Regions from separate parts of the Streptomyces sp. NPDC093094 genome, predicted to be linked through region 3. Evidence: riboswitches for the same ligand, from Rfam matches in the RefSeq annotation. Region 3 holds a riboswitch; each other region holds the start of a gene.
What was found. A riboswitch is a leader RNA that binds a small molecule or an ion and turns the genes downstream of it on or off. The one in region 3 is predicted to bind thiamine pyrophosphate.

Region 1 (7,433 bases), on a different contig from region 3:
GTCCCTCAAGCCCCGCCGCATCGGCACGGCCGTGGTCCAGCTCCTCATCGACGCCATCGAGGGCGTCGAGTCGGACCACCCGGTCGAGCAGGTGATACCGACGGAGCTGATCGTCCGCACCTCTTCCCAGCGGCGCGCGCCCCGCCGCACCGTGAGCCCTCCGCGCACACCCGACGAAGGCTGACCGCCCCGGTCCGCCACCTGGACCGGGCCGTCCGTGAGACGGAGCACGAGACGATCGCCCGCGCACGTTCCACCGGACCGGGGCGACCGCGCGCCCGAGAGGCACCGGGCGGGAGCGGCCCGGGAGGGCTCCTCCGCGCCGGGGACCCGCCGACGAGAAGCGAGCCGCGCGGGTCTGTCGGCGCGGGCACGCCGAAGGGCACCGTGCCCGCGAGGCTCCCGGGAGAACCCGGGCCGCGCCCGGAGCCGCGTCACGCCTCCGGCAAAGACCTGCCCAATCGGGGCGAAAGCCACGGTGAAGCGGAGTCCTGTTCCGATTCACCACCCCTGGGTCATCACATGGCACGATCCGCATTCCTATGATGGGCCCACGGCACCGCGGGCAGCTGCGACCAGGCAGTCCGATGCGGTGCAGATGCGGCGCGATGGTGGAGGGGTCGATGACTCAGGGGGCCGGTCAGGGACCCGAGGTGCAGCGCACGGCGACGTTGCGCGACTTCCGGGTGCCCGCTTACGTCCACGAGACCGGCGCCCGCCCCGGTGAGGTCACCGGTACCGCGGAACCGGTCGAGTACCCGGAGGGGTACACCCCCACCCAGCGCGATCTGCCCGTCATCAATCGGGGTGACACGCTCCAGGTGACCGTGGACCCCGTCGCCGCCTCCGCCCCGGTGCCCCAGCCCGTCGCCGGGCCCGGCCCGCTGTTCGTGGTCGGCGACGTGCACGGCTACCTCGACCAACTCGTCGCCGCCCTCCAGGAGAAGGGCCTGATCGACGCGGCCGGCCAGTGGTGCGCCGGCACCGCCCGGCTGTGGTTCCTCGGCGACTTCACCGACCGCGGTCCGGACGGCATCGGTGTCATCGACCTCGTGATGCGGCTGTCCGCCGAGGCGGCCGCTTCGGGCGGCTACTGCAAGGCCCTGATGGGCAACCACGAGCTGCTGCTCCTCGGCGCCAAGCGGTTCGGCGACACCCCCGTCAACTCCGGTGCGGGCACCGCCACCTTCCAGGCGGCCTGGCTGCTCAACGGCGGCCAGAAGACCGACATGGACCGCCTCCAGGACCATCACCTGCAGTGGATGTCCCGCCTCGACGCCCTGGAGGAGGTCGACGGCCATCTGCTCGTGCACTCCGACACCACCGCCTACCTCGACTACGGAAACTCCATCGAAGAGGTCAACGACACCGTCCGCGAGACCATCACGCGCAACGACGCGGACGAGGTCTGGGATCTGTTCCGCAAGTTCACCAAGCGCTTCTCCTTCCGTGACGAGGGCGGCGCGGACGCCGTGCGCTCGCTGCTCGACACCTACGGGGGCACCCGCATCGTCCACGGTCACAGCCCCATCCCCTACCTCCTGGGCGAGGTCGGCAACGAGGAGGGCGAGGACACCTCAGGCCCCGTGATCGAAGGGCCGCACGTCTACGCCGACGGTCTCGCCATCGCCATGGACGGCGGCGTGACCATGGCCGGAAAGCTTCTGGTGCAGCAACTCCCCCTGGACAAGTGAGCTTTCACCGGACAGGCGTCTCTCGTCGCATGTCCGGCCGGTGACGGACGCGGGCCGGGGGCCAATTTCTGCAAACCCCCTGTCACCGTGTGCCTTTGCCGCTCTACCATCGGCTTATCCGTAGCAGGCTCCCCTCCGTTTCTGCCCGACGGCTCGTCAGCGTGCGAGCCCCAAGCCCTACGGAGCATCGGGGGATGCACATGAACAGCGTTCCGCAGCACCTGCTGAGCGAGGACCGCCAGGAATACGAGCGGATCCTCGATGAGGCGCTGCGCTCCTCCCCACACCGTCCGGAGCCGGCCGCGGCCGGCCAGCGGCTCACCTCGGAACAACTGCGCACCATGGCGCTCGGCGCCACCGCCCTGATCACGGCAGCCGCCGCGACCGAGTACCAGCACTATGTGAAGGTCCGCGAGGAACTGCGTCGGCCGGCGCCTTCCACTCCGGCGTCCGTGCGCGAGTCCGGCTCCGCCGACCCCGGCGCGAGCACGGTGGGGCTCGCCTCCGCCATGGGCGAGGTCACCGAGACCGCCGGAGCGGGGGCCGTCGCCGTCGTCGCGGTCCTGGCGCCCGTCCTCGCCGGAACCGCCGCCGTGATCTTCCTGCTCGTCGGTTACCTCCTCAAGGTGCTCGATCCGGACCAGTCGTTCGGTGACACCCTGCTGACGACCGGGTGGGTGTTCGGCGCCGTGACGGCCGTCGCGATCCTGGTCGCCGCCGTCGGTCTGCTGCTCACCGCCCTGCGCAACAGGCCCTCACCGGAAACGGGCCTCTACGGCGATCCGGGCGGGGAGCTGGACCAGGCCAGGGAGGCATGGCGGGAGGCCCTGGTGGAGCGAGGCATCCTGCCGTTCCTGCGCGATGCCCTCACCGCGTCCGGCCCCGTCACCCTGCCCCGCACCACGCAGCCCGCGCGCACGAGCCGTATCCCCCACCTCGGCTACGGGCGCCCGGGCTTCACCAGCCCCGGTGAGGGTCCCGCGGCGGGTCCCCGGCCGAGCTACACCAGTCCCGACTTCAGCAGCCCGGACTTCGGCGGGCCCGAGCACCAGCCGGACTGACCCGGCGTGCGTTCCCCGACCGGGAACGCACGCCGTGCACCGGGCCACCGACGGCTTCGGCGGCCCGGGCCGGACGTACAGCCGGCCGACATCCGCGGCCTGGCCTGCCCGTCCCCCGCGGCGGGGTCAGTCCGCGAGCGGCAGGTACACGCGGTTGCCCGCCGCCGCGAACTCCTTCGACTTCTCGGCCATGCCCTGCTCGATCTCCGTCTTGGTGCCGCCGTGCTCACGGCGGATGTCCTGGGAGATCTTCATCGAGCAGAACTTCGGCCCGCACATGGAGCAGAAGTGGGCGGTCTTGGCGGGCTCGGCCGGAAGGGTCTCGTCGTGGAACTCCCGGGCCGTGTCCGGGTCGAGGGCCAGGTTGAACTGGTCCTCCCACCGGAACTCGAACCGGGCGTCGGACAGCGCGTCGTCCCACTCCTGTGCGCCCGGGTGCCCCTTGGCGAGGTCGGCGGCGTGCGCGGCGATCTTGTAGGTGATGACGCCCGTCTTCACGTCGTCCCGGTTGGGCAGACCCAGGTGCTCCTTGGGGGTGACGTAGCAGAGCATGGCCGTGCCCCACCAGGCGATCATCGCGGCGCCGATACCGGAGGTGATGTGGTCGTACGCGGGCGCGACGTCCGTCGTCAGCGGGCCGAGCGTATAGAACGGAGCTTCATCACAGATCTCCTGCTGAAGGTCGATGTTCTCCTTGATCTTGTGCATCGGGACATGGCCCGGGCCCTCGATCATCGTCTGAACATTGAAACGCTTCGCGATCCGGTTGAGTTCCCCGAGCGTCCTCAACTCGGCGAACTGGGCCTCGTCGTTGGCGTCCGCGATGGAACCGGGGCGCAGGCCGTCACCGAGGGAGTACGTGATGTCGTACGCCGCGAGGATCTCGCAGAGCTCCTCGAAGTTCTCGTAGAGGAAGCTCTCCTTGTGGTGCGCGAGGCACCACGCGGCCATGATCGAGCCGCCGCGCGAGACGATGCCCGTCTTGCGGTTGGCCGTCAGCGGCACGTACGGCAGGCGCACGCCCGCGTGGACCGTCATGTAGTCCACGCCCTGCTCGGCCTGCTCGATGACCGTGTCCTTGTAGATCTCCCAGGTCAGCTCCTCGGCGCGGCCGTCGACCTTCTCCAGCGCCTGGTAGAGCGGAACCGTACCGATGGGCACGGGGGAGTTGCGCAGCACCCACTCACGGGTGGTGTGGATGTTGCGCCCGGTGGAGAGGTCCATGACCGTGTCGGCACCCCAGCGGGTCGCCCAGGTCATCTTCTCGACCTCCTCCTCGATGGAGGACGTCACCGCGGAGTTGCCGATGTTGGCGTTGACCTTCACCAGGAACCGCTTGCCGATGATCATCGGCTCGATCTCCGGGTGATTGACGTTCACGGGCAGCACGGCCCGGCCCGCCGCGATCTCCTCGCGCACCACCTCGGGCGAAACGTTCTCCCTGATGGCCACGTACTCCATCTCGGGCGTGATCTCGCCCCGGCGCGCGTAGGCGAGCTGGGTGACCGCCTGTCCGTCACGGCCCCGGCGCGGCAGCCGGGGGCGCCCCGGGAAGACCGCGTCGAGGTTGCGCAGACCGCCACGCGGCGAGGTGTGCTTGAGGCCGTCGTCCTCGGGACGGACCGGGCGGCCCGCGTACTCCTCGGTGTCTCCGCGGGCGATGATCCAGTTCTCCCGCAGCGGCGCCAGGCCCCTGCGGACGTCCGTCTCGACGGATGGATCGGTGTAAGGGCCCGACGTGTCGTACAGCGTGACCGACTGGCCGTTGGTGAGGTGCACCTGACGAACCGGCACGCGCATATCGGGGCGTGAGCCCTCGACATACGCCTTGTGCCATCCGATGGACTTCCTGACGTCATCGCTGTCGGAGACCACGGAGGTCTGCGGCTGCGTGGAGGCAGGCGTGCGTACGTCCTTGCTGGTCATGAGACCTACTCCCTACGCCGGCATTACCCGGTAACAGGTTCGGCGGTCGACGCAGCGTTCACCGTCTTCCGGTGTTTCGTGTGGAACACGTCGTGTTCCACGTGAAACATCGCGAAGACGGAGGTCAGCGCCCTCTCAGCCCGGTGCTCCGAGCTCCCGCGTGTACAAAGGTGCCTCCACGCTAGCGGCAACTCTGGCGCGGTGAACAGGGGGCCCCTGCCGTTCTTGCGATGATCGGCCGGTGACCACGACACAGCAGCCCTCGTTTCCACCGCCCGAACCGCGCCGTCATGGGCGTCAGCCCGGCCACGGTGAGGCGCGCGCCGCCAGAGACACCTCCGGTGGCGGATACGGCGACAGTCCCGGCCACGACTCGGGGGACGGGCCCGGTGGCGACCACGGCCACGGCGGCGGACACGACAGCGGTACCGGCCGTCGAGGCGCCGCCGGACACGGAGGCGGCACCGGACACGGAGGCGGCACCGGACACGGAGGCGGACACGGCGCCGAAGGCGGGCACGGGCAGGGAAGCGGGCACGGGCACTCGCACAGCCACAGCCATGGGCCGGCCACACCGGTGTCCAAGCATCTGCGCAAGGTGATCGCGGCGATCCTGGTCCCGTTCGCCGCCGCGGTCGTGGTGGGCCTCGCCGTGCTGTGGCCCGGTGGGGCACCGGGCCACGAGCGCACCGGTGTCGGTTTCGACCGGCAGACGGAGCAGGCGACGGTCACCGAGGTCGTGCAGGTGGACTGCAAGTCGGTCAACGCCTCCGGTGTCCCCCCGACCGGAGACACCTCCACCGCCGAGGGGTCGTCGGCTCAGCAGCAGGCGAACGGCGACTGCAAGCGGGCGACGATCCGTGTCGACTCCGGCAAGGACAGCGGGCGCACGTTCACCGAGATCGTCCAGCCCGACCAGTCCCGGCAGCTGCACGAGGGCCAGGAGGTCGTGGTCGCCTACGAGCCCTCCGCTCCGAAGGACCTGCAGTACTCCGTCGCCGATGTGAACCGGCGTCTGCCGCTGGCAGTGCTCGCCGGCATCTTTGCGCTCGCGGTCGTCCTCGTGGGGCGGATGCGCGGGGTGATGGCGCTGGTCGCCCTGGCCATCAGCTTCCTGGTGCTCAACTTCTTCGTCCTGCCGGCGATCCTGCAGGGCTCGAACCCCCTGGTCGTCGCGGTGGTCGGGGCGAGCGCCATCATGCTGGTCGCGCTCTATCTCTGTCACGGCCTGTCCGCGCGGACATCGGTGGCCGTGCTCGGCACGCTGCTCTCGCTGCTGCTGATCGGTGTGCTCGGCTCGTGGTTCATGGACTGGGCCGCCCTCACGGGCAACACGGACGACAGCACCGGCCTGATCCACGGGCTGTACCCGTCGATCGACATGAGCGGTCTGCTGCTGGCCGGCATCATCATCGGTTCGCTCGGTGTGCTGGACGATGTGACGGTGACCCAGACGTCGGCGGTCTGGGAGCTGCACGAGGCCAACCCCACGATGGGCTGGCGCGGCCTGTACCGGGCGGGTATCCGCATCGGCCGCGACCACATCGCGTCGGTCGTCAACACGCTCGTCCTGGCCTATGCGGGCGCGGCCCTGCCCTTGCTGCTGCTCTTCTCGATCGCCCAGAGCAGCGTGGGCGCGGTCGCCAACAGCGAACTGGTGGCGCAGGAGATCGTGCGCACCCTGGTCGGCTCGATCGGCCTGGTCGCATCCGTTCCCGTCACCACCGCGCTGGCCGCGCTGATGGTCTCCGCCGACCGTCCCGCCATGTCGCCCGCAGGCGCCCAGCCGGGCCCGGCAGCCGTAGGGGCCCGCGCGGGCCGAGGCCGCCGCCGCAAGCGCTGAGCCCGGGCGGGGCCGCCGCTGCTGCAGGCATCGAGCTGAAGCAGGGCTGCTGCCGCAATCGCTGAGCCCGGCAGGCCGGGGCGCTCATGCCGAGCCGAGACGGGCGGGGGCGCCGGAAGCAGCCGGGCACGGGCCGTGCCCGGTCCGCCGGCACCCCGCGGCCGCAGCCCGGGCCGCGGCCGTGAACGCGCCGCCGAGGGCCGCGTCGGCCGCCTGGTGAAGCGTTACGGCACCGTGGTCGGCGAACGCTTCAGCCGGCGCTCTGTTCCTCGGCCAGGATGCGGTCCAGGGCCTCGTCGAGGTGGGTGTCGAAGTCGGCGAGCGAGGTCTCCTGACCGAGCGGCACCAGCTTGTCGGTGCGGTCGAGGAAGGCCACGAGCGGCGCCGTGGAGGAGCGGAACAGCGCCTGGTCGCTGCCGACCTGGAGCCGGATCAGCACCTCGCCGAGGGACTCCGGCTCCACGGGCGCGACCCGTACATCGCCCTCCCCGCTCGGCCGGCCCACGCCGTCGATGAGCAGCTCCCGCCCGAACGCCCAGGTCACCGGTGCGTCACCGGGCAAATGAAAGGTCAGACGGATGGCATAGGGATCACAGGTCTCGTAGCGCAGTTCCACCGGAATCCGGAAGGAGAGCTCCTCGGAGACGAGAAAGCTCATCATGACCTCTGCCTGCACCGACTCGCGCATCGCCTACCCCGTCTATTGCCGTCGACTGGCCGGGAATGAACCTCTGATCCTGGTGGCATCTTGCTCAACGTGCACACCAGATCACAAGGAGTGAGTTTTCAGATACTGATAGAGATCGCGAGGGATCCCAGAAGACGCCCGACCTCGCTCTGCAGCTGCCGCGCCGCAGGCAGCAGCCGTCCGGAGTGCTGGGTCGGCAGGGAGATGGCCATCGTGGCCGC
Region 2 (7,433 bases), on a different contig from region 3:
CTCGTAGACGGCGGCGCTCTCGCCCGCGCCGGGCTCCTGGGCGCGGGCGGGGGTGAAGACGTCGTCGTGGTCGTAGTCGTCGTCCTGGCGGTAGCCGGCGACCGGGCGGTCGTAACCGTCCGTGGCGTGGTCGTCCGCGGAGGCGTCGGACGCCTCCAGGTCGGAGACCTCCAGGGTCGGGTCGCGGTACTCCTCGCCGCGGCCGCGGCGGGGGGCGTCGGAGCCGGGCCGGCTGACCGCCCAGCCCGCCGCGAAGCCGCGGCGGAAGGACATGGTGACGTAGACCTGGCCGATCGCGAAGGCGCAGGCGCCCAGACCGATGACGACGACGGAGGAGATCAGCACACCGGCGACGACGCCGAGGAAGCCCGCGAAGGCGAGCAGCCGCCAGCGCAGCCGTGCCTTGTACTGCAGCAGCACCTCGCCCAGCAGCCACAGCGCGACGACGCCGAACGCGATGTAGAGGACCGTCCAGCCCATGTACGCCCCTCTCCCAGTGACCGCTACGCAGTGTGTCGTAAACCGGTGCGGCGGGTCTAGGCCTGCGGGGGGTGGTGCAGGCCCAGGTTCTCGTAGATTTCCAGGGTCGCCGTGGAGTTGTTGAGCGTGATGAAGTGCAGTCCGGGGACACCCTCGGCCAGCAGACGCGCACAGAACTCGGTGGCGAACTCGATACCGATCGAGCGTACAGCGGCGGGATTGTCTTTGGCTGTGAGGATCCGCTCTTTCAGCTCGGCCGGGATGGCGGCGTTGCTGAGCTGGGGAAGCCGCTCCAGCATCCGGACGCTGGTGACGGGCATCACCTCGGGGATCACCGGCGTCTCGCAGCCGGCGGCCGCCACCCGGTCGCGCAGCCTCAGATAGGACTCCGGCTGGAAGAACATCTGCGTGATCGCGTAGTCCGCCCCGGCGCGGCACTTGTCGACGAAGTGTTCCACGTCGAGGTCCCACTCCGAGGAACGCGGATGCATCTCCGGGAAGGCCGCCACGCCGACGCAGAAGTCGCCCGACTCCTTGATGAGCCGGACGAGTTCGGCGGCGTAGGTCAGGCCCTTGGGGTGGGGCACCCAGTCGCCCATCGGGTCGCCGGGCGGGTCGCCGCGCACGGCGAGCATGTTGCGGATCCCGGCGTCGGCGTACTGGCCGATGATGTTGCGCAGTTCCGCGATGGAGTGGTTGACCGCGGTGAGGTGGGCGACCGGGGTGAGCGTCGTGTCCACGACGATCTGCTGGGTCTCCTTGACGGTGCCCGCGCGGGTGGAGCCGCCGGCGCCGTAGGTGACGGAGACGAAGTCCGGGGAGACCGCCTCGACCCTGCGCAGGGCGCTCCACAGGTTCTTCTCGCCCTTGGGGGTCTTCGGCGCCGAGAACTCGAAGGAGTACGTCGTCTTGCCTGCGGCGAGGATGTCGCGCACGGTGCGTGCGCGATCGGTCCTGGTGGATGCGGTTCCTAGGGCCATACCGGCAGGTTAGCCAGGGGGCGGCGGTCCCCCAACCGGATCACGGAAATTTGCCCGAATTGCCGGAGTCTTGTCCAAGGACTGGACAAGGGGTGCCCGAAATGCCCCGGTCAGGGAGGACGGGCGTCTCGCCATGCGGCCTCAGACCGCCCGCAGCCGCTCGGCGAACTCGGCCGCCGCCGCTCCGGGGTCGTCGGCCTCGGTGATCGCCCGGACGACGACCACCCGCCGGGCGCCCGCCGCGAGCACCTCGTCGAGGTTGCCGAGGTCGATGCCGCCGATGGCGAACCAGGGACGGTCGGTGCCGAGAGCGGCCGTGCGGCGCACCAGCTCCAGGCCGGGGGCGTGGCGGCCCGGCTTGGTGGGGGTGGGCCAGCAGGGGCCGGTGCAGAAGTAGTCCACGCCCTCCTGGACGGCGGCCGCGGCGGCCTCCTCCTCGGCGTGCGTGGAGCGGCCGACGAGGACGTCGTCACCGAGGATCGCGCGGGCCGCGGGGACGGGCAGATCGCCCTGGCCGAGGTGCAGGACGTCGGAGCCGGCGGCGTGGGCGACGTCCGCGCGGTCGTTGACGGAGAACAGCCTGCCGTGCCGGGCGCACGCGTCCGCGAAGACCTTCAGATGCTCCAGCTCCTCGCCGGCCTCCATGCCCTTGTCGCGCAGCTGGACGATGTCCACGCCGCCCGCGAGGACCGCGTCCAGGAACTCGGGCAGATCGCCCTGGCGCCTGCGGGCGTCCGTGCAGAGGTAGAGCCGGGCGTCGGAGAGCCGGGCTCGTGCGGTCGCGGGCATACGTGTGTCCCCCCGTGGTCGGTGGTGCACGGGCCGTGGGCGGACCACGGCCCGTACATCCGGGTGTGCTGGGCTGCTCAGGTCAGACGGCGAGCGCCTGGGCGCGGCGCTTCACCTCCGTGCCGCGATTCTCGCTGAGGGCCTGTGCGGGGGTGCCGGGCAGGCTGTCGTCGGGGGTGAAGAGCCACTCCAGCATCTCTTCGTCGGTGAAGCCGTCGTCCCGCAGGAGCGTCAGGGTGCCGGTGAGGCCCTTGACGACCTTGTCCCCGTCGACGAAGGCGGCGGGGACGTGCAGCGCGCGGTTCTCACCTCGGCGTACGGCGATGAGCTGGCCCTCCTTGACCAGCTGCCGCACACGCGTCACCTCGACACCGAACTGCTCGGCGATGTCGGGGAGGGTGAGCCAGGCGGGGACGAGAGCATCGGTCTTTGCGTCAATCTCGGTCACGGGAACAAGCCTGCCATCCCCCACCGACAGTCGGAAGTCGAGCCCGTCCGCCCGGGCGGACGCGTCACGCCGCCGCCGTCTTCAGCGGCCGCGCCGGGTCCCCGAGCAGACCGGGGTCCATCACCCTGCCCGACTCGATCAGCCGGCGCCCCTGGGCGAGGTCGCGCGGGCGCCCCACCGCCAGCAGGGCGGCCAGCCGGCCCTCCCGCAGCCAGCACACCGACCAGGCCGGGCCCGAGGGGTCGCCGCGCCACAGCAGCGTGTCGGCGTCCGTGTGGTGCCCGGCGTACTGGACGAACCGGCCGAACTGCTCCGACCAGAAGTACGGCACCGGGTCGTAGGCCACCGGGGCCTCGCCGGTCTGCGCGCCGACGATGTTCCCGGCGACCGTGCGCGGGCCCTGCAGGGCGTTGTCCCAGTGGTGGACCAGCAGCCGCTCACCGTAGCGGCCCGAGGGGAAGGAGGCGCAGTCGCCGACCGCGTAGACGTCCGGCGCGGAGGTCCGCAGATGCGCGTCGGCCACGACCTCGCCGTCCGCGCCCAGCTCGATGCCGGAACCGGCGAGCCATCCGGTCGCGGGGCGGGCGCCGATGCCGACGACGACCGCGCCCGCGGGCAGCCGGGTGCCGTCGTCGAGGACGACCTCCCCGGGCTCCACCCGCGCCACGCGAGCGTGGGTGCGCAGTTCGGCGCCGCTGTCGGCGTACCAGGAGGTCATGGGCGCGGCGACCTCCGCGGGCAGCGCCCCGGCGAGCGGCCGGTCGGCGGCCTCCACGACGGTGACCGCGCAGCCCGCCTCGCGCGCGGCGGTGGCGAACTCCGCGCCGATCCAGCCCGCGCCGACGACCACGATGTCGTGCTGCCGGCCGAGGACGGGCCGCAGCCGCTCGGCGTCGTCGAGGGTGCGCAGCAGATGGACGCCGGGCACGCCCTCGGCGCCGGGCAGACGGACCGGTTCGGCGCCGGTGGCCAGGACCAGCACGTCGTAGGGCACCGGCCCCTGGTCGGTGTCCAGCTCGTGGTCGGCGGGGCGTACGCCGAGGGCCTCGCGGCCGAGGTGCAGCGCGATGTCCAGGGCCTCGAAGTCGACGTCGAAGGCGGAGCCCTCGGCGGTGCCGAGCAGGACGGCCTTGGACAGCGGCGGCCGGTCGTACGGCTGATGGGGTTCGGCGCCGATCAGGGTCACCGTGCCGGTGAAGCCCTGTTCGCGCAGCGCGACCGCGGTCTGCACCCCGGCCATGCCCGCGCCGACGACGACCGCGCGCGGCGGCGCTCCCGTGCCCTGGTCCCGGCGCTGAGCCGGCGTCTCCTCGCTCACCTGATCACCATAGACACCTGACATCCCGTCAGTCAGCGGTCCGCTCCCGTGACGTGCTCCACACCCTCGGCGACCTGCTCCACGACGCTCGTCCCGCTGCCCGTCTGCGACTCCCACTGCCAGGTCTCCTCCAGCCGGATCCGTCCGTCGGGCAGTTCCACGACCCGGGACGCACAGTGACCGCCGGACGTCGTGCCGTCCCGTTTGAGCTGGACATACCGAAAGTCCAGCCGGTCTCCTTCCCGTGTTCCCACAAGTCGGCCCCGTACGACGTCGCCGCCCGCGTAGTCGGCCCAGATCTCACCGTCCTTCTCGTGGTAGTCGAACCGGGTACGGGTGCCCACCTGACCTGGGGCTTGGTCGGCGACCGGGGCGAGGGTCAGACCGTCGAGCGAACGGGCCACGGGCGAAGGCTCCCTTACAGACGTGCGGGACCAGCGGTTAGGGTGGTGGCCAACGTAAAGCACTCGCGGGAGCCCGGACGCACCGGGCTGAGAGGGAGGCTGGCCGGCCTCCGACCGTACGAACCTGATCCGGGTCATGCCGGCGAAGGGAGGGGCTGGACGCCCATGTCGCGTACGTCAGACGTCCTCGTCGTGGGGGGCGGCATCATCGGTCTGGTGACGGCCTGGCGGGCCGCGCAGCGCGGTCTCGTCACGGCCGTCGTGGATCCCGAACCGGGCGGCGGGGCCGCCCAGGTGGCGGCCGGGATGCTGGCCGCCGTCACCGAACTGCACTACGGCGAGGAGACCCTGCTCGGGCTGAACCTCGCCTCGGCACGCCGCTACCCGGAGTTCGCCGCCGAGCTGACCGACCTCACCGGACACGGCCTCGGCTACCGGCAGTGCGGCACGCTGGCCGTCGCGCTGGACGCCGACGACCGCGCGTACCTGCGCGAACTGCACGCCCTCCAGCAGCGGTCGGGCCTGGACTCGCAGTGGCTGTCCGGACGGGAGTGCCGGCGCCTGGAACCGATGCTGGCGCCGGGCGTGCGCGGCGGGCTGCGGGTGGACGGCGACCACCAGATCGACCCGCGGCGGCTGGCCGCGGCACTGGTCACGGCCTGCGAGCGGACGGGCGTGGTGTTCCACCGGGACCTCGCCGAGCGGCTCTCCGTCACCGGGGAGCGGGCCACGGGTGTCGTCACCCGCGCGGGCACGCCGCTGGAGGCCGGGCAGGTCGTGCTGGCCGCGGGCAGCCTCAGCGGGCGGCTCGCGGGCGTCCCGGGCGACGTGCTGCCGCCGGTGCGCCCGGTGAAGGGGCAGGTGCTGCGGCTGACGGTGCCGAAGCCGTACGCGCCCTTCCTGAGCCGTACCGTCCGCGCGGTGGTGCGCGGCAGCCAGGTCTACCTGGTGCCGCGCGAGAACGGCGAGCTGGTCGTCGGCGCCACCAGCGAGGAACTCGGCTGGGACACGACGGTGACCGCGGGCGGCGTGTACGAACTGCTGCGCGACGCCCATGAGCTGGTCCCCGGCATCACGGAACTGCCGCTGACGGAGACCCGGGCCGGTCTGCGTCCGGGCTCCCCCGACAACGCGCCGCTGCTCGGCCCGACCGGGCTGGACGGCCTGCTGCTGGCCACCGGCCACTACCGCAACGGCGTCCTGCTCACCCCCGTCACCGGGGACGCCATGGCCCATGTGCTCACCACCGGTGAACTCACCGCCGAGGCCCGCCCCTTCACCCCGAAGCGATTCGCACTCACGGAGCAGCCCGTATGAACATCTCGGTCAACGGCGAGCGTCGGCAGATCGAGCCGGGAACGGCTCTCGACACGCTCGTGAAGTCCCTCACCCCGGCACCCTCCGGTGTGGCCGCCGCGCTCAACGAGACCGTCGTCCCGCGGACGCAGTGGGCGGCCACCGCGCTCGCCGACGGCGACCGCATCGAAGTTCTCACCGCCGTCCAGGGAGGCTGACCCATGGCCGACGATCCGTTCGTTCTCGGCGGTACGACGTTCAGCTCCCGGCTGATCATGGGCACCGGGGGCGCGCCCAGTCTCGACGTGCTGGAGCGGGCGCTGGTGGCGTCCGGGACGGAGCTGACCACGGTCGCGATGCGGCGGGTGGACCCCTCGGTGCACGGCTCGGTGCTGTCGGTCCTCGACCGCCTCGGGATCCGGGTGCTGCCGAACACGGCGGGCTGCTTCACCGCCGGCGAGGCCGTGCTGACCGCCCGGCTGGCCCGTGAGGCGCTCGGCACCGACCTGGTGAAGCTGGAGGTCATCGCCGACGAGCGCACCCTGCTGCCGGACCCGATCGAGCTGCTGGACGCGGCCGAGACCCTGGTCGAGGACGGTTTCACGGTGCTGCCGTACACCAACGACGACCCGGTGCTCGCCCGGAAGCTGGAGGACGTGGGCTGTGCGGCGGTCATGCCGCTGGGCTCGCCGATCGGGTCCGGGCTCGGCATCCGCAACCCGCACAACTTCCAGCTGATCTGCGAGCACGCGCGTGTGCCGGTGATCCTGGACGCCGGGGCCGGCACGGCGTCGGACGCGGCGCTCGCGATGGAGCTGGGGTGTGCCGGGGTGATGCTCGCCTCCGCGGTGACCCGGGCGCAGGAGCCGGTGCTGATGGCCGACGCGATGCGGCACGCCGTGGAGGCGGGCCGGCTCGCCCACCGGGCGGGGCGGATCCCCAGGCGGCACTTCGCCGAGGCGTCCTCGCCGGCCGGCGGGCTGGCCCGGCTGGACCCCGAGCGGCCGGCCTTCTGACGCCCGCGCGGTCCGTCACAGCTCGGCTGCAGTACGGCCCCGATCGCCCCGGACGCGGCAGGTGCGGCGGTCACGGCTCGTAGACTCACCTGCGTGGACACGACCCTTCAGGACCCTCTGGTCGGACAGGTGCTCGACGGGCGTTATCGCGTCGAGGCGCGGATCGCGGTCGGCGGGATGGCCACGGTCTACCGGGCCGTGGACACCCGCCTGGACCGCGTGCTCGCGCTGAAGGTGATGCACCCGACGCTGGCGGCCGACAGGTCGTTCGTCGACCGGTTCATCCGGGAGGCGAAGTCGGTCGCCCGGCTCGCCCACCCGAACGTGGTGCAGGTCTTCGACCAAGGCACGGACGGGTCGTACGTCTATCTGGCGATGGAGTACATCGCCGGCTGCACCCTGCGCGACGTGCTGCGCGAGCGCGGGGCGCTCCAGCCGCGGGCCGCGCTGGACATCCTGGAGCCGGTGCTGGCCGCGCTGGGCGCCGCCCACCGGGCCGGGTTCGTGCACCGGGACATGAAGCCGGAGAACGTGCTGATCGGGGACGACGGCCGGGTGAAGGTCGCCGACTTCGGGCTGGTGCGCGCGGTGGACACGGTGACCAGCACGACGGGCACGGTCCTCGGCACGGTGGCCTACCTCGCGCCCGAGCAGATCGAGCACGGCACCGCGGACCCGCGCGTCGACGTGTACGCGTGCGGC
Region 3 (7,433 bases):
GCCCTACGTCAACCAGCGCTGGCTGGGCGGCATGCTCACCAACTTCTCGACCGTCTACAAGCGTCTGCAGCGCCTCAAGGAGCTCGAGCAGATCGACTTCGAGGACGTCGCGTCCTCCGGTCTGACCAAGAAGGAGCTCCTGGTCCTCTCCCGCGAGAAGGCCAAGCTGGAGAAGACCCTCGGTGGTATCCGCGAGATGCAGAAGGTGCCCAGCGCCGTCTGGATCGTGGACACCAAGAAGGAGCACATCGCGGTCGGCGAGGCCCGGAAGCTCAACATCCCGGTCGTCGCCATCCTCGACACCAACTGCGACCCCGACGAGGTCGACTACAAGATCCCGGGCAACGACGACGCGATCCGCTCCGTCACCCTGCTCACCCGTGTGATCGCCGACGCCGTCGCCGAGGGTCTCATCTCCCGCTCGCGCGTCGCCACCGGTGACAAGGGCGACAAGGGTGCGGGCGAGCCGCTCGCCGCGTGGGAGCGCGACCTGCTCGAGGGTGAGAAGAAGGACGAGGCTCCGGCCGCCGAGGCCGCTGCCGCTGAGGCCCCTGCCGCCGAGGCTCCCGCCGCTGAGGCCCCTGCCGCTGAGGCTCCGGCCGCTGAGGCTCCGGCCGCCGAGGGCGAGCAGGCCTGACCTGTCAGGGCTGACGACGGGGGCGGCGGCATGACGTCCGCCCCCGTCGTTCACCCCCCCCCAGGTCGGCGGAGCGTCCGCCGCCCCCGCTGCACGGGGAGGCGGACCCCGTAGATCTCCGATCTTCCAGACTTCGAGAAAGACTCACAGACTCATGGCGAACTACACCGCCGCTGACGTCAAGAAGCTCCGCGAGCTCACCGGCGCCGGCATGATGGACTGCAAGAAGGCGCTGGACGAGGCCGAGGGCAACGTCGACAAGGCCGTCGAGGCGCTGCGCATCAAGGGCCAGAAGGGCGTCGCCAAGCGCGAGGGCCGCTCCGCCGAGAACGGCGCCGTGGTCTCGATCATCGCCGACGACAACTCCTCCGGTGTCCTGGTCGAGCTGAAGTGCGAGACGGACTTCGTCGCCAAGGGCGAGAAGTTCCAGGCCGTCGCCAACAAGATCGCCGAGCACGTCGCGGCGACCTCCCCGGCCGACCTGGAGGCCCTGCTCGCCTCCGAGATCGAGGCCGGCAAGACCGTCCAGGCGTTCGTGGACGAGGCCAACGCCAACCTGGGCGAGAAGATCGTCCTGGACCGCTTCGCCCAGTTCGCCGACGGCTACGTGCTCGCGTACATGCACCGCACGATGCCCGACCTGCCCCCGCAGATCGGTGTCCTCGTCGAGCTCGACAAGCCGGACGCGGACGTCGCCAAGGGCATCGCCCAGCACATCGCCGCCTTCGCGCCGAAGTACCTCTCCAAGGAGGACGTGCCGGCCGAGGTCATCGAGACCGAGCGCCGCGTCGCCGAGGAGACCACCCGCGCCGAGGGCAAGCCCGAGGCCGCGATCGCCAAGATCGTCGAGGGTCGGGTCAACGGCTTCTTCAAGGACGCGACGCTGCTGGGCCAGCCCTACGCGCTCGACAACAAGAAGTCGGTCCAGAAGGTCCTGGACGAGGCCGGTGTCACCCTGAAGCGCTTCACGCGCATCAAGGTCGGCATCTGAGTCCGTACCGGGACCGACGCGCGACCCACGGCGGACTACCGCTAGGGTCGACCGCAGTCGTCCGCGTACGCCGTCGCACGCGCGTGTGACGGACGACAGCAGATCTGACGAGGAGGCCATTGCCGCGTATGGGAAGCACACCCCACCGGCAATGGCCTTCTTCGTATGTGCAACACGTGAAAGAGGCGGGATCTCCATGACCACCAAGGCCCAGAAGAGCGACGACGGCAAAGTGCGCGGCCGGTATCTGCTGAAGCTGTCCGGAGAGGCGTTCTCCGGTGGCGGGGGCCTGGGCGTGGACCCGGACGTTGTGCACAAGATCGCCCGTGAGATCGCCGCCGTCGTGCGTGACGGCTTCGAGATCGCGGTCGTCATCGGCGGCGGCAACTTCTTCCGCGGCGCCGAGCTCCAGGTGCGCGGCATGGACCGCGCCCGCTCCGACTACATGGGCATGCTCGGCACCGTGATGAACTGCCTCGCCCTCCAGGACTTCCTGGAGAAGGAGGGCATCGACTCCCGGGTGCAGACCGCCATCACCATGGGCCAGGTCGCCGAGCCGTACATCCCGCTGCGTGCCGTGCGCCATCTGGAGAAGGGCCGCGTGGTCATCTTCGGCGCCGGTATGGGCATGCCGTACTTCTCCACCGACACCACCGCCGCCCAGCGCGCCCTGGAGATCGACGCCGAGGCGCTGCTCATGGGCAAGAACGGGGTGGACGGGGTCTACGACTCCGACCCGAAGACCAACCCGGACGCCGTGAAGTTCGACGCCCTCGGCTACGGCGAGGTCATCACCCGCGATCTGAAGGTCGCCGACGCCACCGCCATCACGCTGTGCCGTGACAACAAGCTCCCGATCCTCGTCTTCGAGCTTCTGGCCGAAGGCAATATCGCTCGCGCCGTCAAGGGTGAGAAGATCGGCACGCTGGTGGGTGACCAGGGCAGCCGGGCCTGACCGGAGACACACCCGGAGCCTGACCGGGGGATGGACAATGTTCCGCCGGTCGGGAACCGTGCAGGTACAAGACGCGACGCAGCCGGCCGCCGCCCCTACGAGGAACCGCAGCCGGGCCTTACTCAAGACACGCAGGAGCAAGTGGTGATCGAAGAGACCCTCCTCGAGGCCGAGGAGAAGATGGAGAAGGCCGTCGTGGTCGCCAAGGAGGACTTCGCCGCGATCCGCACCGGCCGTGCGCACCCGGCGATGTTCAACAAGATCGTGGCCGACTACTACGGCGCGCTGACGCCGATCAACCAGCTGGCCTCGTTCTCCGTGCCGGAGCCGCGCATGGCGGTCGTCACCCCGTTCGACAAGAGCGCGCTGCGCAACATCGAGCAGGCGATCCGTGACTCCGACCTGGGCGTCAACCCGAGCAACGACGGCAACATCATCCGCGTGACGTTCCCCGAGCTCACCGAGGAGCGCCGCCGCGACTACATCAAGGTCGCCAAGACCAAGGGCGAGGACGCCAAGGTCTCGATCCGTTCCGTGCGCCGCAAGGCCAAGGACGCCATCGACAAGCTCGTCAAGGACGGCGAGGTCGGCGAGGACGAGGGCCGCCGTGCGGAGAAGGAGCTCGACGACACCACCGCGAAGTACGTCGCCCAGGTGGACGAGCTCCTGAAGCACAAGGAAGCGGAGCTGCTCGAGGTCTGATGAACGACTCTTCCTGGGGGGCGCCGCAGACCGGGTACTGGGGGCCGTCCGACCAGGGACCCGGCCGGGGGTATGCCCAAGGGGCTGCCCCGGCGGGTCCCGCGTACGATGCGCCTGAGGCGCAGCACACTCGCCCCATGCCCATCGTGCCCGGCCCACCCGCCCATGGCGGAGACCAGGATGACGACCGGGGGGCCGCTCCGCCGAGCGGCCCCTTGTTCCGCGACGACATGTCGCCAGCACAGCCGTACGACACGCCGCAGGCGCAGCCCCACCGGGCGGTGCCGCAGAATCCGGAGCCCATGCCCGACTCCCCGCAGCCGGCGCCCGCACCGCCGAAGAAGAGCGCGGGGCGGGACCTGGGTGCCGCCATAGGCGTGGGCGTCGGGCTCGGCGCGGTGATCGTCGCGTCGCTGTTCGTCGTCAAGGCCGTGTTCGTCGGCGTGGTCGCGGTCGCCGTGGTCGTCGGCCTGTGGGAACTGACCAGCCGGCTCCAGGAGCGCAAGGGCATCAAGGCGCCGCTCGTGCCGCTGGCGCTGGGCGGCGCGGCCATGGTCGTCGCCGGTTACGTCCGGGGCGCCGAGGGCGCCTGGGTGGCGATGGCCCTCACCGCGCTCGCCGTGCTCGTGTGGCGGATGACGGAGCCGCCCGAGGGCTACCTCAAGGACGTCACCGCAGGCGTCTTCGCGGCGTTCTACGTGCCGTTCCTCGCCACGTTCGTCGCGCTGATGCTCGCCGCGGACGACGGGCCCTGGCGGGTGCTGACGTTCCTGCTGCTGACCGTCGTCAGCGACACCGGGGCGTACGCGGTCGGCTGGCGCTTCGGCAAGCACAAGCTCGCCCCGCGCATCTCGCCCGGCAAGACCCGCGAGGGCCTGTTCGGCGCGGTGTCCTTCGCGATGGCCGCCGGCGCGCTGTGCATGGAGTTCCTGGTGGACGACGGCACCTGGTGGCAGGGCCTGCTGCTGGGGCTCGCGGTCGCCGCCAGCGCCACGCTGGGCGACCTCGGCGAATCCATGATCAAGCGGGACCTGGGCATCAAGGACATGGGCACCCTGCTGCCCGGTCACGGCGGCATCATGGACCGTCTGGACTCGCTCCTGCCGACGGCGCCCGTGGTGTGGCTGCTGCTGGTGCTGTTCGTCGGTTCCGGCTGACGGGCCGCGCGCACACCCCGTGCACCGCACGCCGCACACCAGGCGCGTGTCTTCCGTACGGTCCGAGCCCCTGCCCCTTCGCGGGCGGGGGCTCGTCCGTTCTCCGGCGTGGCCTCACGGCGGGCCGGGTGGGACGATTTCGGTGTACGCCCGTAAAGGGGGTCCACCATGTCCGCCATCCGAGAATCCATCGACGTCGACTGCCCTCCCGCAGACGTCTACGCGTATGTCACCGACCCCTCCCACCTGCCCGAGTGGCAGCTGAGCGCCGTCTCGGCGGAGCCGCTGGAGGAGGGGCCGCTCCACCCCGGCTCCCAGGTCCGGGTCACCCGCCGCATCGGCACCCGCGAGATGCCGATGACCGTGGAGTTCGACGCGCTCGACCCTCCGTACGCCTGGGACCTGCACGGCGTCGAGGGGCCCGTGCGGCCGCGCACCCACGGCCGGATCGAAGCGCTCGACGACGGCAGGCGCTCCAGGGTGACGATCGAGATCGACTTCGAGGGACACGGCCTCGGCAAGGTCCTGCTGCCCCTCGTCGTCCGCCCGCAGGTCCGCAAGGAACTCCCGCGCGACGAGATGCTGCTCAAGCAGCGGCTGGAGCGGACCACCGGTTAGCCGCGGCGGCCGGCCGCGCGGCCGGGGCGCGGCGGGCCCGGCGGGGCTTGACTCCGAGCAGGTACTCTGGAAGGGCTCGTGGCTCCGCCGCGGGCCCTTTCCGCCGCTCCCCGCCGTCGCGGGGACCGTCCCGTGAGGTCTCCTGGCTCCGGCACCGTCCTGCCGTGCTCCCCGCCCGCCCGGGGGATGCCAGGTCCCGCCCGTCATGAGGAGTCGTCCTACCGTGGCACGCCCCGTTCCCGGTGAGCTCACCTTCGTCGCCCCGCGCGGAGCCAAGAAGCCGCCGAGGCACCTTGCCGATCTCTCGCCCGCGGAGCGCAAGGAAGCCGTCGCCGAGACCGGCGAGAAGCCGTTCCGTGCCAAGCAGCTCTCGCAGCACTACTTCGCCCGGTACGCGCACGACCCGCAGGAGTGGACCGACATCCCCGCAGGCTCGCGCGAGAAGCTGCGGGAGGCGCTGTTCCCCGACCTGATGACCGTCGTACGGCATCTGTCGACGGACCAGGGGACCACCCGCAAGACGCTGTGGCGGCTGTTCGACGGCACGCTCGTCGAGTCCGTCCTGATGCGCTACCCGGACCGGGTGACCATGTGCATCAGCTCGCAGGCCGGATGCGGGATGAACTGCCCGTTCTGCGCGACCGGCCAGGCGGGCCTCGACCGGAACCTGTCGACCGCCGAGATCGTGCACCAGATCGTCGACGGGATGCGCGCGCTGCGGGACGGCGAGGTGCCCGGAGGCCCCGCGCGGCTGTCCAACATCGTCTTCATGGGCATGGGCGAGCCCCTCGCCAACTACAAGCGGGTCGTCGGCGCCGTCCGGGCACTGACCGACCCGGCCCCCGACGGGCTCGGGCTGTCGCAGCGCGGCATCACCGTCTCCACCGTCGGCCTGGTGCCCGCGATCCACCGGTTCGCCGACGAGGGCCTCAAGTGCCGGCTGGCGATCTCCCTGCACGCCCCGGACGACGAGCTGCGCGACACCCTGGTCCCCGTGAACACACGGTGGAAGGTGCGCGAGGTGCTCGACGCCGGGTTCGAGTACACGGAGAAGTCCGGCCGCCGGCTGTCCATCGAGTACGCGCTGATCCGGGACATCAACGACCAGGCATGGCGCGGCGACCGTCTCGGCCGGCTGCTCAAGGGCAAGCCTGTACATGTCAACCTGATCCCGCTGAACCCGACGCCGGGCTCGAAGTGGACCGCCTCGCGGCCCGAGGACGAGAAGGCGTTCGTCGAGGCCATCGCCGCGCACGGCGTGGCGGTGACCGTCCGGGACACCCGAGGTCAGGAGATCGACGGAGCCTGCGGCCAGCTCGCGGCCACCGAGCGGTAGTCTGATCCCGGACAACTTCATACCTTCGTATTCCGACAGGGGAGCGCCACAGCGCTGAGAGTGCGGCGAACGGGCCGCAGACCCTCTGAACCTCGCCCAGGTCATTCTGGGTAGGAAGTTCGGTCATCACTCGAGCTGTTGCGCCCCGCCCGGGCACCCCCAGGGGTCCCGGGCGGGGCCGCGTCTCTTCCTGGACCGTCCCAGGAGGAATCCAGTGCACACCAAGACGTTCGTCGCCGCGGCCGCCGGCCTCGGCCTGATCACGCTGTCCGCGTGCGGTTCGTCCGGCTCCGAAAACGCCGGCGGTGGATCCGGCTCCAAGACCGTCACCCTCGTCAGCCACAGCTCCTGGGCCGTCTCCGACGACGTCCTCGCCGCCTTCGAGAAGGAGTCCGGCTACCAGGTCAAGGTCCTGGAGGACGGCGACGCCGGGCAGGCCGTCAACAAGGCCATTCTGACCAAGGACAACCCCCAGGGCGACGTCCTCTTCGGCGTCGACAACACCCTGCTCTCGCGCGCCCTCGACAACGGGCTGTTCCAGCCCTACGAGGCCGAGGGGCTCGCCCGGGTCGGCGCCGCGCACCAGCTCGACAAGGACGGGCACCGGGTCACGCCCGTCGACTTCGGCGACATCTGCGTCAACTACGACAAGCAGTGGTTCGCCGACCACAAGCTGACCCCGCCGGCCACCCTCGACGACCTGGCCGAGCCCGCGTACAAGAACCTCCTCGTCACCGAGAACGCCTCCACCTCCTCGCCCGGCCTCGGCTTCCTCCTCGGCACCGCCGCGAAGTACGGCGACGACGGCTGGCAGGACTACTGGAAGAAGCTGAAGGCCAACGGCGTGAAGGTCGTCGACGGCTGGGAGCAGGCGTACAACGAGGAGTTCTCCGGCTCCGCCGGCGGCAAGAAGGCCAAGGCCGACCGGCCGCTCGTGGTGTCCTACGCGTCCTCCCCGCCCGCCGAGGTGATCTTCGCCGACCCGCGGCCCAAGGACGCGCCGACCGGCGTCGCCACCGGCACCTGCTTCCGCCAGA

Region 1: another riboswitch for thiamine pyrophosphate. It lies ahead of thiC (phosphomethylpyrimidine synthase ThiC); the one in region 3 lies ahead of ACIQGV_RS28860 (thiamine ABC transporter substrate binding subunit).
Region 2: another riboswitch for thiamine pyrophosphate. It lies ahead of thiO (glycine oxidase ThiO); the one in region 3 lies ahead of ACIQGV_RS28860 (thiamine ABC transporter substrate binding subunit).

The regions. Positions count from the first base shown of each region.
Region 1 covers NZ_JBIVOX010000005.1:30,885-38,317, forward strand. Annotated here, with positions in the region: gene ACIQGV_RS11245 (LacI family DNA-binding transcriptional regulator) at 1-184, shown strand, start outside; gene ACIQGV_RS11250 (metallophosphoesterase) at 609-1,694, shown strand; gene ACIQGV_RS11255 (hypothetical protein) at 1,889-2,755, shown strand; gene thiC (phosphomethylpyrimidine synthase ThiC) at 2,882-4,681, opposite strand; TPP riboswitch at 4,674-4,851, opposite strand; gene ACIQGV_RS11265 (YibE/F family protein) at 4,923-6,524, shown strand; gene ACIQGV_RS11270 (SsgA family sporulation/cell division regulator) at 6,775-7,212, opposite strand; gene ACIQGV_RS11275 (IclR family transcriptional regulator) at 7,311-7,433, opposite strand, start outside.
Region 2 covers NZ_JBIVOX010000011.1:220,376-227,808, forward strand. Annotated here, with positions in the region: gene ACIQGV_RS24615 (hypothetical protein) at 1-480, opposite strand, end outside; gene metF (methylenetetrahydrofolate reductase [NAD(P)H]) at 537-1,460, opposite strand; gene thiE (thiamine phosphate synthase) at 1,602-2,249, opposite strand; gene ACIQGV_RS24630 (Rv2175c family DNA-binding protein) at 2,332-2,697, opposite strand; gene ACIQGV_RS24635 (NAD(P)/FAD-dependent oxidoreductase) at 2,762-3,937, opposite strand; gene ACIQGV_RS24640 (hypothetical protein) at 4,048-4,419, opposite strand; TPP riboswitch at 4,475-4,587, shown strand; gene thiO (glycine oxidase ThiO) at 4,585-5,736, shown strand; gene thiS (sulfur carrier protein ThiS) at 5,733-5,933, shown strand; gene ACIQGV_RS24655 (thiazole synthase) at 5,937-6,731, shown strand; gene pknB (Stk1 family PASTA domain-containing Ser/Thr kinase) at 6,825-7,433, shown strand, end outside.
Region 3 covers NZ_JBIVOX010000015.1:90,104-97,536, forward strand. Annotated here, with positions in the region: gene rpsB (30S ribosomal protein S2) at 1-637, shown strand, start outside; gene tsf (translation elongation factor Ts) at 792-1,628, shown strand; gene pyrH (UMP kinase) at 1,825-2,583, shown strand; gene frr (ribosome recycling factor) at 2,728-3,285, shown strand; gene ACIQGV_RS28845 (phosphatidate cytidylyltransferase) at 3,285-4,442, shown strand; gene ACIQGV_RS28850 (SRPBCC family protein) at 4,611-5,060, shown strand; gene rlmN (23S rRNA (adenine(2503)-C(2))-methyltransferase RlmN) at 5,266-6,396, shown strand; TPP riboswitch at 6,424-6,531, shown strand; gene ACIQGV_RS28860 (thiamine ABC transporter substrate binding subunit) at 6,611-7,433, shown strand, end outside.